DNA from 2 places in the Anaerocolumna sp. AGMB13020 genome. Region 2 is predicted to be linked to the other one. Evidence: a T-box and tRNA genes for the amino acid it is inferred to sense, from the RefSeq annotation. Region 2 holds a T-box; the other holds one or more tRNA genes.
The links. The T-box of region 2 lies ahead of thrS (threonine--tRNA ligase). A T-box ahead of a tRNA ligase gene usually reads a tRNA of that ligase, here a tRNA-Thr.
Positions count from the first base shown of each region.

Region 1: it has a tRNA-Thr gene. The T-box ahead of thrS (threonine--tRNA ligase) is inferred to sense a tRNA for this amino acid. The anticodon was not compared.

Region 1 is NZ_CP136910.1:3,980,100-3,987,776, forward strand. Features, by position in the region: gene cysS (cysteine--tRNA ligase) at 1-1,371, shown strand, start outside; gene R2R35_RS16495 (Mini-ribonuclease 3) at 1,356-1,814, shown strand; gene rlmB (23S rRNA (guanosine(2251)-2'-O)-methyltransferase RlmB) at 1,964-2,704, shown strand; gene R2R35_RS16505 (EcsC family protein) at 2,807-3,625, opposite strand; gene R2R35_RS16510 (CD3324 family protein) at 3,942-4,211, shown strand; gene sigH (RNA polymerase sporulation sigma factor SigH) at 4,578-5,210, shown strand; tRNA gene R2R35_RS16520 (tRNA-Thr) at 5,221-5,293, shown strand; gene R2R35_RS16525 (GNAT family N-acetyltransferase) at 6,294-6,746, shown strand; gene R2R35_RS16530 (ABC transporter permease) at 7,019-7,677, shown strand, end outside.
Region 2 is NZ_CP136910.1:3,713,016-3,720,692, reverse strand. Features, by position in the region: gene thrS (threonine--tRNA ligase) at 1-1,752, opposite strand, end outside; T-box leader at 1,954-2,153, opposite strand; gene R2R35_RS15420 (glycosyltransferase family 4 protein) at 2,889-4,112, opposite strand; gene R2R35_RS15415 (bacteriohemerythrin) at 4,429-4,821, opposite strand; gene sfsA (DNA/RNA nuclease SfsA) at 4,921-5,616, opposite strand; gene R2R35_RS15405 (hypothetical protein) at 6,056-6,325, shown strand; gene R2R35_RS15400 (hypothetical protein) at 6,396-7,358, opposite strand; gene R2R35_RS15395 (sigma-70 family RNA polymerase sigma factor) at 7,361-7,677, opposite strand, start outside.

The DNA.
Region 1 (7,677 bases), 270 kb from region 2:
AAGGTGAAAATGTATGTCTGCGGTCCAACAGTGTACAATCTGATACACATAGGAAATGCCAGACCTATCATTATTTTTGACACGGTAAGACGTTATTTTGAGTATAAGGGCTATGAGGTGAATTTTGTATCAAACTACACAGATGTGGATGATAAAATAATAAAGAAAGCGATTGAAGAAGGGGTATCTGCTTCTGAAATATCCGAACGTTATATCTTAGAACTAAAAAAAGACGTGGAGAGACTGAATGTAGAACCGGCCACCTATAATCCCAAGGCCACAGAAGAAATTGAAGGGATGGTTGAGATGATTACCTCCCTTATTGAAAAAGGTCATGCATATGAAAAGAATGGTACGGTATATTTTCGTACCAGAAGTTTTGAGGAATATGGCAAGCTGTCCAAGAAAAACATTGATGATCTGGAAGCCGGTATCCGTATAGCTGTAAGCGAAGAGAAAGAAGATCCTATGGATTTCGTACTTTGGAAACCTAAAAAGGACGGAGAACCCTTCTGGGAATCTCCCTGGAGCCAGGGCAGACCCGGATGGCATATTGAATGCTCTGTGATGAGCAAGAGATATCTTGGGGAGCAGATTGATATTCATGCCGGCGGAGAGGATCTGGTATTTCCTCATCATGAAAATGAAATAGCTCAAAGTGAAGCCTGCAACGGCAAGGAGTTTGCAAAATACTGGATGCACAATGCCTTCTTAAATATTGATAATAAAAAAATGTCCAAATCAGCCGGAACTTTCTTTACCGTAAGAGAAATCACGGAGATTTACGATCCTCAGGTGCTTCGTTTCTTTATGCTGAGTGCCCATTACAGAAGTCCTATTAATTTCAGTCAGGAGCTTATGGAGTCTTCTAAGAATGCACTTGACAGAATACTTACGGCGGCAGCTAATCTTAAATATCTGATAGATAATGCAGGTAAGGTGGAAAGTGCAACGGTTGCAAGTGTCAGCGGAACTTCCCTGCAACAGGGAGAAGAAGAGCTGATTGCAGATATAGAAAAGCATCAGGAGAAATTTGAAGCGGCCATGGAGGACGATTTCAACACAGCTGATGCAGTAACAGCTGTATTTGAAATTGTAAGAATAGCAAATACCAATGCAAGTTCTGCGTCATCAATGTTATTTCTAAAGGCAGCACTTGATAAAATCACACAGCTCCTGAACGTACTTGGAATTAAAGCTTTAAAACAGGAAGAACTGCTGGCAGAAGAGATAGAGCAGTTGATTCAGGATCGTCAGGATGCCAGAAAAGAGAAGAATTTTGCAAGAGCGGATGAGATAAGAAACCTCCTGCTTGAGAAGGGTATTGTACTGGAAGATACAAGAGAAGGTGTAAGATGGAAAAGAGCGTAGACAATGGCTTGATCAGTATCTTAAAGGAGACTTTCTCGCTTCCGGATACGGATCTTAAGACGTATTCACCTTTAACCCTTGCATTTATCGGAGATGTAGTATACGATTTAATTATCAGGACACTGGTAGTAGAGCAGGGAAATGCTCCGGTGAACAAGCTTCATAAGAAGGTGAGCAGTATGGTTAAAGCTTCTGCCCAAATGGAGCTGTTTCATCGTGTTGAGGACATGCTTACAGAAGAGGAGCTGGTGGTGTACAAAAGAGGACGTAATGCCAAATCCTTTACCACTGCCAAAAATGCCAGTATAACAGAGTATCGTACTGCAACAGGCTTTGAGGCGCTGATTGGATATCTGTATCTGGACGACCGTCTTAACCGTGCCCTTGCTATTGTAAAGACAGGAATTGAAAGAGGAAGTGCAGAAGAGAGTGAAAAGGCATAATACTCTTAACCTGTAAAAGCTGATAGAGGTATGTGTCAGTTGAAAGGTCGGGTTAAAAGCATGACTTGAGCTGTTTATAGACATGAAGCGGTGGTTTATACTATCCCCTGAGTGTAGTTTAAATAAATATAAGAAAAGAAGAGGAATACATGAGATACGAGGAACTTACCATTGAAGGCCGTAATGCTGTAATAGAGGCATTTCGTGCCGGAAAAACCATCGACAGACTGTTTATATTAGATGGCTGTCAGGATGGCCCTATAAAGTCCATCTTAAGAGAAGCAAAAAAAGGTGACACAATTATAAACTATGTAAAAAAAGAAAGACTTGACCAGCTTTCAGAGACAGGAAAGCATCAGGGTGTCATCGCTTATGCTGCAGCTTATGAATATGCAGAGATTGAGGATATTCTAAATGCCGCCAAGGAAAAAGGTGAGCCTCCTTTTATAATCCTTCTGGATGGAATAGAAGATCCCCACAACTTAGGCGCAATTATCCGTACGGCTAATCAGGCAGGGGCTCATGGCATTATAATACCCAAGAGAAGGGCGGTAGGACTTACAGCCACAGTTGCCAAAACCTCAGCAGGTGCAATCAATTATACACCCGTAGCGAAAGTAACAAATCTGGTTGCCACCATAGAAGAATTAAAGGAACAGGGTCTCTGGTTCGTATGTGCTGATATGGAAGGTGAAGTAATGTACAAGCAGAATCTGAAAGGGCCAATTGGACTTGTTATCGGAAGTGAAGGAGAAGGAGTTGGAAGACTGGTAAAGGAAAAGTGTGATTACCTGGCGAAGATTCCAATGTTTGGAAATATTGATTCCCTAAATGCGTCTGTTGCTATGGGAGTTCTCTCTTATGAAATTGTAAGACAAAGAATGGCTTAAATGAATGAAAAATCTCCTGAAAGAGCTTTAGACGAGCTTTTTCAGGAGATTTTTCATTATAAGGCGGGGATTTAAGAGTAAAGAAAAAACGAGGAATATATTCTAGTCTGTTATGGTATTGGCATACTGTTCATTGATTTTTTTGAGCAGATAACGTTTCTTATATTTTATTTGACTGTATGCAGTTATTTTCTTGATATAACTATGATTGATTACGCCGCCTATTGCTCCTACAATAGGAGTTCCCTGAATGAATTTGGCGGTTAGGAGAGCCTCTGAGAAGCAGGAGGAGGCGGCTTTCATTTCCTTTTTTATATTAAGAGCAGGAACATTTCCATTCTCAATAGCATAAGCCAGTTGGTCGATACGCATATTTAATTCCCTTTGTTCTTTTCCTTTTAAGAGGGAGGCTTGAATTAAAAGCAGCAGATATGCTTTCTCTTCCTCTTTCTCATTGGTGAAACCATAACTTAAGGAGATTTCGTTTATTGATTTTATAATGAGGCCCAGAAATACCGGTATATCCGGAAGTCCGATGCCAAATAAACCAAGGACACTTCCCTCAACAGCAGAGAAAGCAGAATTAAAACGACTGGAATTAAGAGAAGGGTTATCCAGATCTTTGATATGTTTTTTTGTCAATTTCTTGTTCATGGCCTGGTTGTTGATGTCGTAATCCACCAGTATGCTGTTTTTGTTATAGGTCTTTTCAATAACATCAATTCCTTTTTCGTAGATCAGTTCAAAGGCTTTAAAAAAAGCTTTATCCAAAGTATTCTTTAAATTTGCGGGTATTTTATCCCGAACCTTATCAAGGAGAGGATTTATTTTCTGATTCAAATAGGTGTTGTCCTTACCTTGTAAGAATAGTTCTTCTTTTTTATTGATTTCTTTAATCTGCTCCTCTAATAAATGCTTCATAAGCTTATCCTTTCTTTTATTACGGTCTGGGTTTCTAGTAATCCATTATATGATAATAACGATAATATATAAATACTTTCTGTTAAATTCTAATATATTATTAATTTTTCTGTTTTATAAAAGAAAATGATAGTGGTTTAATAACTCAATTATATTCATTTGATCAAATAAAAGAATAAATAACTGGAAATTCTCCAAATCCTATGATATACTGGTAATTATTAATATAAAATACAAAAATCAAGGAGGTGGCTATACATGAAAAGCTTAGTATTTCGTAGCGTTGAGAGTAATGTAATAACGGAGGTAATGCTGATTGAATTACAAAAAAGGAGCAGATGTATTGCCGGACCAACTGTTAAAGGAAGTACAGCAATACGCTGAAGGATGCCTTGTATATATTCCGAAGCGAAGCAGCAAGGCACAATGGGGATGCATTAGTGGCACCCGTGAATGGATTGATAAGAGAAATGAAGAAATAACCTGTTTATTCAGACAGGGAGAACCGGTTAAGAATTTGTCGGAAGAATATCATCTGAGTGAAGATACCATCAGAAAAATTATATATAAGAGAAATCAGATATAATCATTCTTACCCTGGCTTACAAAGGAAAACTATGAGATAATACAGTTGACCGGTCGATTCCAACAGGAAAGGGGATGGTTATATTGAACAACAAATTAGAGGTGTTTAAACTCTAAGGAGTAGGAGAGGTATTGCTTAAGCAATTAGGCAGTACCTTTCTTTTCGTGTTAGAAGCAATTATAAGGTTTAATAGTTATATTACCAAGAAGCATAAAAGGAAGTTTAAAAGAAGTACAAAAAGAAGCATAAAAGGAAGGTATGCATCCAGCTTATCTGGTTGCTATTTCCTAAGGCCTGTGCTACACTGATTGTAAAATAGCAATCATTATAGACATTTTCAAACAGACCAGGGGAGGTTACGACAAAATGCCTGATAAGATATGGGATCAGTTGAGTGACGATGAAATCATTTCTATGATTCATGGCGGGGATTCCTATGCAATGGACTTTATGCTCACCAAATATAAAAGTCTGGTGAAAAACAAAGCAAAGGCTCTTTTTTTAATTGGCGGGGATAAAGAGGATTTAATACAGGAGGGCATGATAGGTCTCTATAAAGCTATCAGAGACTATGATACGGATAAAGACAGTACCTTTTACAGCTTTGCTGACCTTTGTATCTCGAGGCAGATTTACACCGCAATCAAAGCCTCCAATCGAAAGAAAAACATTCCTTTGAATACCTACGTCTCATTATACGCACCTGCTTACAGTGAGAATGCAGATCAGGACGAGAAAGAAACCCTGGCTGATATCATGAGTCAAAATAAAATTTCAAATCCTGAAGAATTAGTTATTGACAAAGAGAGTACAAGTATGTTAGAATATGAACTCGTAAGGCATTTAAGTCAGTTTGAAAAAACAGTTTTGGATTTATATTTGCATGATTATTCTTACCTTCAGATAGCAGACAAATTAAAGAAAGAACCAAAGTCAATTGATAATGCATTGCAGCGAATTCGTTTGAAGCTGAATACAGTTTTGAAGGATTTGTATTAAATAAATAACTGCCCCCGTAGCTCAGTCGGTAGAGCGTTACCTTGGTAAGGTAAAGGTCTCGAGTTCAAGTCTCGTCGGGAGCTCTCAAGAAAACCTGGTAAATTCAAGGGTTTGAACGGTTTTAAAAAGTTAAAAGGCATCCATTAACGGGTGCCTTTTTTATGCCTTGGTAACTGTTTGGTTTTGCTTATTTTATCTGATTCTTTTTGGCTGGAGCATAGATGTCATTGTGGTGCTTGTCTGAGTGTACCCCAGTTGAGCTGATACGATTCTAAGATCAACGTCTTCTGGTATAAGCATAGTACCAGTGTGCCTTGTTCTAAGCAATGGATATGAAGGATTTGAAGGATTCATCCTCAACGGTTGCATTATATTTGTGGATAATATCCTTAAAAATCTGATAAGGTGTGGATATATTCATTTACTTATCGTTTCGCCGGATAAAGATATAAATATATTCATTTGCTTGCCGTTTCGCGGGAGAAAGATATGGTTCGTATCCTGCTAGTTTTTACCTTCACAACTTTCCATTGATTGCCCAGTTTATTTGTGTTGATATTGACATTACAAGTATAGTGTGTAATCGTATATATAAACCACTGAATGTGCGAATGCATTGCAGGTGGTGTTTTTATTTGGATGGATATATAAAAATCCATATTTGGTAGAACTTGCCAATTCGTTAAGAATACCTGCGCCATGATTACTTAATGTAGCCATGACCTGCTCTGCAAATTTATTATCTATGAGTCTTCCTACGCATGAAGGAAGGCTTTTTATGTCGAGTTTTGAAATATAAATGAACAAAGCATGAAAAAAAATCATATATTTGAATAAAACAAGATTCGTTTGAGACTTTTCCATAATATCTTCAATAAGGTAATTGATTGGTTTGTTTATCTTACCTGAGTATTATGAAGGAATTGGACTGCTTACTTGGAATATTTATATCTCTTTTTTGGACATCTGAAAAAAATATTTTTTATCTAATCTGATATTATCTTACCATCTCTTAGAATAATAGTCTATTCATTTTTGGGGTATGCTTTATACTAAAGGTATACTAAAAGGGAGGTAAACAATATGTTGAGTATTGAACGTGCAGATGTACAGGATGCTAGTGCAATCACAGAAATTAAAATAGCAGCATATAATCAAGAAGTTAATACATATTTGGGGAGAAATGGAGGCCCGCCTGGTTATGATAGTATAGAATCACAAATTTTCATAATAAAAAACTTTATTTCCTATAAAATCATATTGGATAGCCATATTATAGGAGGATTCTTTCTCATAACAATAGATAAAGAAACAATGCGTTTTGAAGACTTTGTTATTAATCCGATCTATCAAGGAAAAGGATATGGATATAGAACAATGGAATTAATTGAAGAAAATTATAGGGATATCTTAGTATGGCAACTTTCAACACCAGTTTTCAGTAAAGTTAATCAATACTTATATGAGAAATTTGGATACACCGAAGTGTCCAGAGATGACAATGAGATAGAGTACATAAAGAGAATAGTAACTTGATCGACTTAATAGTTCACTACCAGCTATCAATTCAGTTGGTAGTTTTTTATACCAAGAATTAAAAGTGGATAACATGGGCAATGATAATAATTAAACACAATTAAATAGATTAAAATTATATTGCAAGATGCCGAATGTTGTGCTATATTATTTTTAAAGATTTACAACTAACAGATATGACTTCTCAAATACTGAATATGAATCATACTGGATGAAGTTGTGATGCTGACTGTAATATAAATTAAAAATATGTAGTGTGAGGTGGCTGATATATGAGACTTGGTTTTAAAATAGGTGCTAGATTTCTAAAATCAAACATAGGGCAGACTATACTGATAATCTTAGGAATCTCCATAGGTGTTTCGGTACAGATTTTTATCGGTTCTCTTATTCAGGGACTCCAAAAAAGTCTGGTGGATAAAACAATTGGAAATGCATCACAGATAACCGTTACAGCGGATGCAGCAGACAAAAAAATAAATGATTATGATGAAATTATTAAATTGATACAATCGGCGGATAAGGATATTACTACCATAGCTCCTGTCTCCGATCATCCGGTCTTTCTTGATAGAGAAGAGGATGCGGCATCATTGCTTTTAAGAGGATTTGATTTAGCAAGTGCAGATGAAATCTATGATCTGAAAAAGCAGCTGGTAGAGGGGAGTATGCCTGAAGGAAGAAATGAAGTTATTCTTGGAACGGATATAAAGGATAAATATGGCCTTCATACCGGAGAGGATGTCAAAGTCATTACACCGGAGAAAGAACTGATTACACTGAAGATAAAAGGCTTTTATGATTTGAAGGTGAAATCTATTAATACGACCTGGGCAATTACAAATCTTGAGACTTCTCAGGAAATATTTAAAGAAGTTGGAAAAATTACTTCTATAGAAATTCAGGTGGAGGATTCAGCGGTATTTTCGGC
Region 2 (7,677 bases):
GATTTTCTCGGCGCGTTCGTCTACACTGCAGCGGATATCATTTTCTTTCAGCTCTGACTCTACTTTTTTGGCATAATCATGATATTTCTCGGAGATTGGAAGTACTCTCACCTGCTCAGGACACAGCCAGGTAGGGAACTGACCTGCATATTTCTCAATCAACCATGCCAGCGTTCTTTCATAGCAGCCAATGCTGGTTCTGTGAATGATATAAGGACGTTTCTTCTCACCGTTCTGGTCGATATAGTACATATCAAACTGTTCTGCAATTAATGCATCCCACTGAATGGTAATCATAGTGTCTTCTTTGCCATATACGTTTTTAGCCTGTATATCTACCTTAGGACCATAGAAAGCAGCTTCTCCTTCTTCTTCCGTAAAAGGTATCTCAAGGTCATTTAAAACCTTACGGATTCTTCCCTGTGTTTCCTCCCAGACATCTGCTGTTCCAATGTATTTCTCCTTGTTGTTGGGATCCCATTTGGAAAGACGATATGTTACATCCTCCGCAAGTCCGAGTGTGCTCAGACAATATCTTGCAAGATCAAGACAACCCTTGAATTCTTCGTCCATCTGATCCGGTCTTACTACTAAATGACCTTCTGATATAGTGAACTGGCGTACACGGGTTAAGCCGTGCATCTCACCGGAATCCTCGTTACGAAACAGAGTTGAAGTCTCACCTAAACGGATAGGAAGATCACGGTAAGATCTCTGTTCGGATTTGTATACATAATACTGGAAGGGGCAAGTCATAGGACGTAGTGCATATACTTCTTTATCTTTTTCTTCATCTCCTAAAACAAACATTCCCTCTTTGTAATGGTCCCAGTGACCGGAGATTTTATACAGGTCGCTTTTTGCCATAAATGGAGTCTTTGTTCTGACATAACCTCTTTTTTCCTCTTCGTCTTCGATCCATCTCTGCATTGTCTGCATGATCTTAACACCGTTTGGCATAATAAGAGGAAGTCCCTGTCCGATTACATCAACCGTTGTAAATAATCCCATTTCACGGCCTAGCTTGTTGTGATCACGTTTCTTGATATCTTCCAAATGAACAAGATAAGCATCCAGGTCTGCATTCTTTGTATAAGCAGTACCATACACTCTGGTTAACATCTTGTTTTTTTCAGAACCTCTCCAGTAAGCACCGGAGGAGGAAATTAATTTGATAGCCTTAATACCTTTTGTGCTCATCAAGTGTGGTCCTGCACAAAGATCGGTAAATTCTCCCTGACTGTAGAAGGAAATTTCTTCTCCTTCGGGCAGGTCTTGAATCAGTTCAACCTTATATGGCTCATTTTTTTCTTCCATAAAGCGGATAGCTTCTTCTCTTGGAAGGGTAAAGCGCTTGATCTCCGCACCTTCCTTTATAATCTTCTTCATTTCCTTCTCTAACTCATCCAGCGCTGCTCTGTCAAATGGCTCTACATCAAAGTCATAATAAAAACCAGTATCAATGGAAGGACCTATTGCAAGCTTTGCAGCTGGATACAGTCTTTTTACTGCTTCTGCAAGTACATGAGAGGTAGTGTGTCTGTATGCTGCTTTTCCGCCCTCGCTGTCAAAGGTAAGGATGCTTAAGCTGCTGTCCTCTGCTACAACGGTTCTAAGGTCCACTACCTTTCCGTTAAGCTCTGCTGCACAGGCATTTCTGGCAAGTCCTTCACTAATATCCTTTGCAATATCTATGATTGCCATTTGATTTTCGTATTCTTTTACTGATCCGTCTTTTAATGTTATCTTCATACAAGTAACCATTCCTTTCCCATAGCTGCATTCTTTTGAATACATGCTTCTTTTTGTTTGAATTTTCATTCCTGAATATCCAATCTTTGATTGTATATTCCCTGTTTCTGCCGTTCCCGTTATGGGGACAGTTTATATTACATCCTGCTGATAAAAAGGCATCAAAAAAGCTCATCACTTTCGCCTGCCTTATAGCAGCTCGAAAGGGACGAGCATATATCTCGCGGTTCCACCCTCATTGGATTGTTAAATTCCCACTTCATTAGATGATAACGGAATCACCGGATCGGATTAGGACCACTCAGAGGTAGTTTTCGGATGTTTCCTGGCGGGATATTCTCAGCACCTCATATCCCTCTCTGTGTCATTTCACATCTTACTCGTCTCTTCAACGCGTTTTCTTATTGATAAACCTCATTATAGCATTTCAGCAATTTTTGTCAAGTGGTATTTTGCACCTTGTTAAGCAGTTGTATAAAGGCAGGTTGTGGCAGTGGTACGAAAACCCGCCTTGCTATTTGTACGTTTTGGTTCGGAGAAGAACCCTTATTCCACTAAAACTTCAGTAATTGCTTAGGACAGTATTGAATAAGCCAAACTCGCGAAGAAACCAGCAGAACTATGCTGGTTTCTTATATGCTCAAACAGTGGCTTATTCAATACTTAGCGCAACTACTGAAGTTTAAGTGTCATAAGGAACCTTTCCGAGACCTAATCTACCAAATAGCAAGGTGGGTTTTCTCCGTTACTGGCATGCTTTGCAGATATAGTTATTAAGTATTTCTTTTTTTATGATTACTATATAGATGTGTTTATTTCTGTGTGGGTGTGTTTATTTATGCTAAGAAATTAGGATAGCTTTAATTTATTTTTTCTATTCACAATTTTCACATTTTAGATTCTTTCGTTTATTTTAAGGTTAACACTGAAGAATGATGGTTTACATACAGCGTTTTAATAATAAAATCCATTAATAAGATGAAGTTGAATTAAACTTTTCTTGTATTTATTATTTGGGATATACGGATTAATAATATCCTATAACAGCATATCGCTCATTTAGCTTTTAAAAATTTTCGAAAATATAATACAGCTTCCATATGGATTTTATAATGATATCCGTATGGAAGCTGTGGTTAAAATGGCATTTTCAGATAATTTATTTTTTTTGCTTCAGAGATGCCGGTCTGTTCAGAATAGCGTTCATTTCCAAGAACGTCCTCATAGACGTCTTCAACGCTTTTTCCAAAGGTCTCTGTTGAGAATTTCTGCATGAGTTCTCTGGCATTTTCTCCGTAAGGTGTTTCTTTGTCTGTAAAGAGGACTTTATCCAGGCTTTCTATCAATCCTTTTTGATCGGTGAATTTATAGCCGTTTATTCCATCAAAGAGGATGCCGTCCAGGCATCTGTCTTCTCTGGCTACTGCCGGTATTCCTGCGGCCATGGCTTCTATATAGGTTAAGCCCTGTGTCTCACTTTGTGAGGCACTGACGAATACGTCTCCTAGTTGATAATAGAGACCGATAGTATCCCAAGGTTTGGAGCCTGCAAATATTATTTTCTGCTGCAGGTCAAGTTCTGCTACCCTGTCCTTTAGTTCATCCATTTCCGGTCCGCTTCCTACAATCAGGAATTTGACCGGTTTGCCGTCTTTCATATAGTACTCCATGGCATTGATGGTTTCTATGATATTCTTTTCTCTGGATACCCTGCCTATATAGAGTATGACTTTTTCTTCTTTTAAAATGCCGTACTCGGTCTTGATTTGATCGATATCTTCTTGTTTATATAAAGCGGGATTGAACTTTTTAAGATCTACACCTGTTGGTATGACGGATATTTCTCTGTATACGCTGTATTTTTGCAGCAGTTCTTTTACCTTTTCTGTAGGTACGATTACTCTGGCTACTGAGTTACAGCATACTTTTGTAAATATTCGTACAAAGGCCTTGGCTCTTGCATCCAGTGCTTTGAAATGGGGAAGATAATGGGTGTAGTCTTCGTATATTGTGTGGTAGGTGTGAATCATTGGTATCTTTAACTCTTTTGCCATAATCCTCCCGAATATTCCTAAGGAAAATTCCGTATGGGTATGGATGATATCCAGATTCAATTTTTTTATGATTCCTGCTAGTTTCGGCAAGTAGAACATTCCGATACGCCTCTCCGTAATCAGAATAAAGGGCAAGCTTGGAACACGGAAGACATTGTATTCATATTCCGGTGCTCCCGGAGTCGTTGTTGTAAACACATATACCGTGTGTCCCAGAGCTTCCAGTTCTTTCTTTAATATATATACCGAATTAGCAACCCCGTTTATCTCGGGGTAGTAGGTTTCCGTAAATAATCCTATATTCACGACATCTCTCCTTTTATTGGAGTTTCTTACAATGGCTCACAAACATGAAAAAAGCTTCAATTTGGAGGCTGTATGGTTTCGGCATGAATAGCTAAAATACTAATATTAGTACTACTATTAGTATGCTGACTTCTCCATGCGAAATACAGTTAAATTAAGGCATTCTGCCTTTTCATATGTATTATATAAGCTAAATTAGGTTATTTAACCTACGGCATTTTTGAAAATACAGCCTATTTAAACCTTTGTTCGAATACAAAAGGAAAAAATTAAAGTTTAACTTATATTTAAAATTTAGCTTATATTAGAATTTTATTTATAGCTTTCCAATTAGCATATCCTTTTCAAGAATGTGATGTACCAGCCAGTCATTTAAGAATTCCAAAATATCCAATAGTGTCTCTGTTTGATTATGATCCATGTCCGCAAAGTTTACATCATTTATTTTTTCCAGAAAATCCTCATGTTCTGTTTTTTGAGAAAATAATTTTTTATGTCCGATGCTCATCATATACGCTTCTTCATCTGAAAAATGTTTGGTTGCATAATCTTTTAGTCTTAGTATGATTGCTACAATATCATCGAATTTATCCACTACAAATTCGTCTTTTAATAGCATATATGCTTCGTCAGCTATGCGAAACAGTTCTTTATGCTGTGTATCAATAAGCTCTATACCGGTATAATATTCATCCTTCATTTCGTACATTTTGATTTCTCCCTTTATCACAGTTATAGTGTTTTTCTATAAAATTTCCAGAGTCTTTTAAAACTGCTTGTGCGGGGCATTCAGAAGGGTACCGTGTGTTCAGGCGCGCCCTTGTACCAGCTTAACCGGTACGGCAGATTTCAGTTTTAGGCTATTAGGTTCTACCTGACAATCCATTGCTAAAATTTGAACCCCCTGGCTGCTTGCCTGACGTAAGGCATCTCCAAATTCCTTGTGTGTTCTGTCATTTGGTGTAAAGTATTCCACTCCCTCCATCTGTATCACAAAAAGAATATATGCCTCATATCCTTCCTGCAGGCACTTACACAGTTCGTTTATATGCTTAACTCCCCTTTCCGTAGGGGCATCAGGGAAAAGTACTGTTCCTTCCTCTTCCAGTGTCACTCCTTTCACTTCAATAAATGCTTTTCTTTCAGGAGTCTCCACATAAAAATCAAATCTGGAGTTCTCATATACCTGCTCGGGCTTTATCTTAACCGTGTCTTTCATAAGGTTCCCATTTGCCAGCCATTCATGCACTGCTTTATTGGGTGCCTGGGAATCCATATTTATTAAACGGGTGCCTTTTTCAACTGCAATCAATGAATATTTGGTACTGCGCTTACTATTATCTGATTCCTCCAGGTAGACTGTTGCACCTGGTATCAGAAGTTCTTTACAGCGTCCTGTATTCTTAACATGACATTTATGTATTGTACCTTCTACCTCTACATAGGCAATAAAACGATTTGGCCTTGATAGGAAGGTACCTTTTATAACGCTGTTGTATAACATTTTTGTTCCTCTTTTCTATGCATTGTCAAACAACCGGTCAATTAGCATAGTATCTTTTGGGGCTTATTATTCTGTTATGTCATTTCATTATAGCATTTCTGTAAATTCTCAGCAATATCTAATTTCGGCCAGTAAATTTTTCTTTCCTTTTAGCCTTTATTGTCTTATAATAATAGATAATCATAGTTGACATAAGCTTCTGTATTTCCCAAATATTGAAAGCTATGCTGATGGTATGTCATTCTCACTAAGACTTTATCAGCTTATCGATCAGCTATTATGAACCAAGAAGAATTAGTATTACGAAAGATATCCTGCTGAGAACCGGGATAATAAAAGCGGTAAATATGCAAGCTTACGATGCAAAATTTATCCTTTAATGTGTATAATTTCAATCGCAAAATGCATATACTGTTAAACGAAAGGAAGTATGTTCATTATGAAGAAATTCGGAAAATTTTTATTCGGTACTATCTCCATTGCTACCTTGGCCGGCGGTGCTTATTACCTTTACAAGAACGTATTGAACAAAGACACGGCAGACGATTTTGATGATTTCGAAGACGATTTTGAGGACTTTGATACGGAAGAAGATACTCCCGCTTCTGACAAAAAAGAAACCAGAGAATATGTATCTATAAATATTACCTCTGATGCGCAGGATGCTGCCAAAGAGGAAGAAACCTCTGAAGAAGCTGAAGAGAAATAATCTTCAGAAGAATAAAAATAGAAAGCAGCTGCCTAAAACCTAATTTAAGCAACTGCTTTTTTCTTTGTGATTAATTCGTTTTAAATTCCGCAAGCTTCTTTAATAAATCCGCCTGCTCCTTCACTGTATATATGACACTCTTCCCTGCCAGGCGTCCATCGGTTACTTTTACTGTTTCCGGATAGAAGTCGTAGGTAATGATATTTTTATCTTGTGTAGTGATATCAATGCTGTAAAGTAGATCTGTTTCTTCCGTTTCTGATACCTGTACCGTATAAACTGCCAGCAGAGCATATAGTTCAGCAGCTTTCTCAGACGGTTCCTCCAGTGACTTTTCTTCTGTTCCGGTTTGTTTTCCTTTCGCTTTATTTACTTGAAAGGTTACTACCTCGTCTGTATTTATGGGATAAAGTTCTGAAAGTACCTCCGGAGCAACCAGGGTTACCATACTGCTTTTCGCATCCGCTGCCGCTGTTGTGTCAACACCACTACCAGATGATGCTGTGATATCAACGGAGGCATCTCCCTCTGACGGCGCTTCTTTTGCAGTGCTTGCCGCTTCATCCTCTTCAATCCCCTGTACTGCTGAGGTTTCCGGTGCAGTCATTGTGTAATTTTCTGCCTTTCCAGCGTCAGCTATACCAAGCAGCTGCTGCTCTGACTTTTCATTCACCGAATTATCCTGTTTGGTTCCGGTAATACTGTTCTGATAAAGCCATACAGCCGATACCAAAAGCAGTACTGCCGCTGCCGCACCTGCAAAACGTCTTACAGGGAATTTTATAACAGGCTTTTTATCTCCATTGCGTTCCTGTTCTGTGTCAGCTTCGCCTCCAACCGGTATTTCTGCTGCTGTATTATCAGCATTCTTTTTATCTTCTGCTTCGGCTTCCTTGATTTTTAGAAGGGTTCTTTGTATCAGATCCTCGGATACGGTTAAATCATCCTTATCAAAGGAGGCATTCAGCAGTGCTTTTAATTCCATGTCATCCCTGACAGGTGAAGGATTTTTTCCAGTCTTATTCTTATCCATTGTTATATCCTCCCTTCAAGGCTAAGCTTTAGTTTGTCTTTTGCCCGGGAAAGGCGGCTTTTGGCCGTCCCCTCCGCTATTCCTAAAAGCTTTGCTGTCTCTGCAACAGACATATCCTGAAAATAAACACACAGCAGTACATCCTTATATTTCTGAGGCAACTGTATTACTGCATCTCTGACCAGCCTGTTTTCATCTTCCTGTTCCACTGCCACGAATTCATCCTTACCTGTCAGTGTATTCTCGTGAACTTCTGTAAACTGCATGACCTTCTGGTTCCATGCACTTTTCATATAGTCCTTGCACGTATTGATAGTTA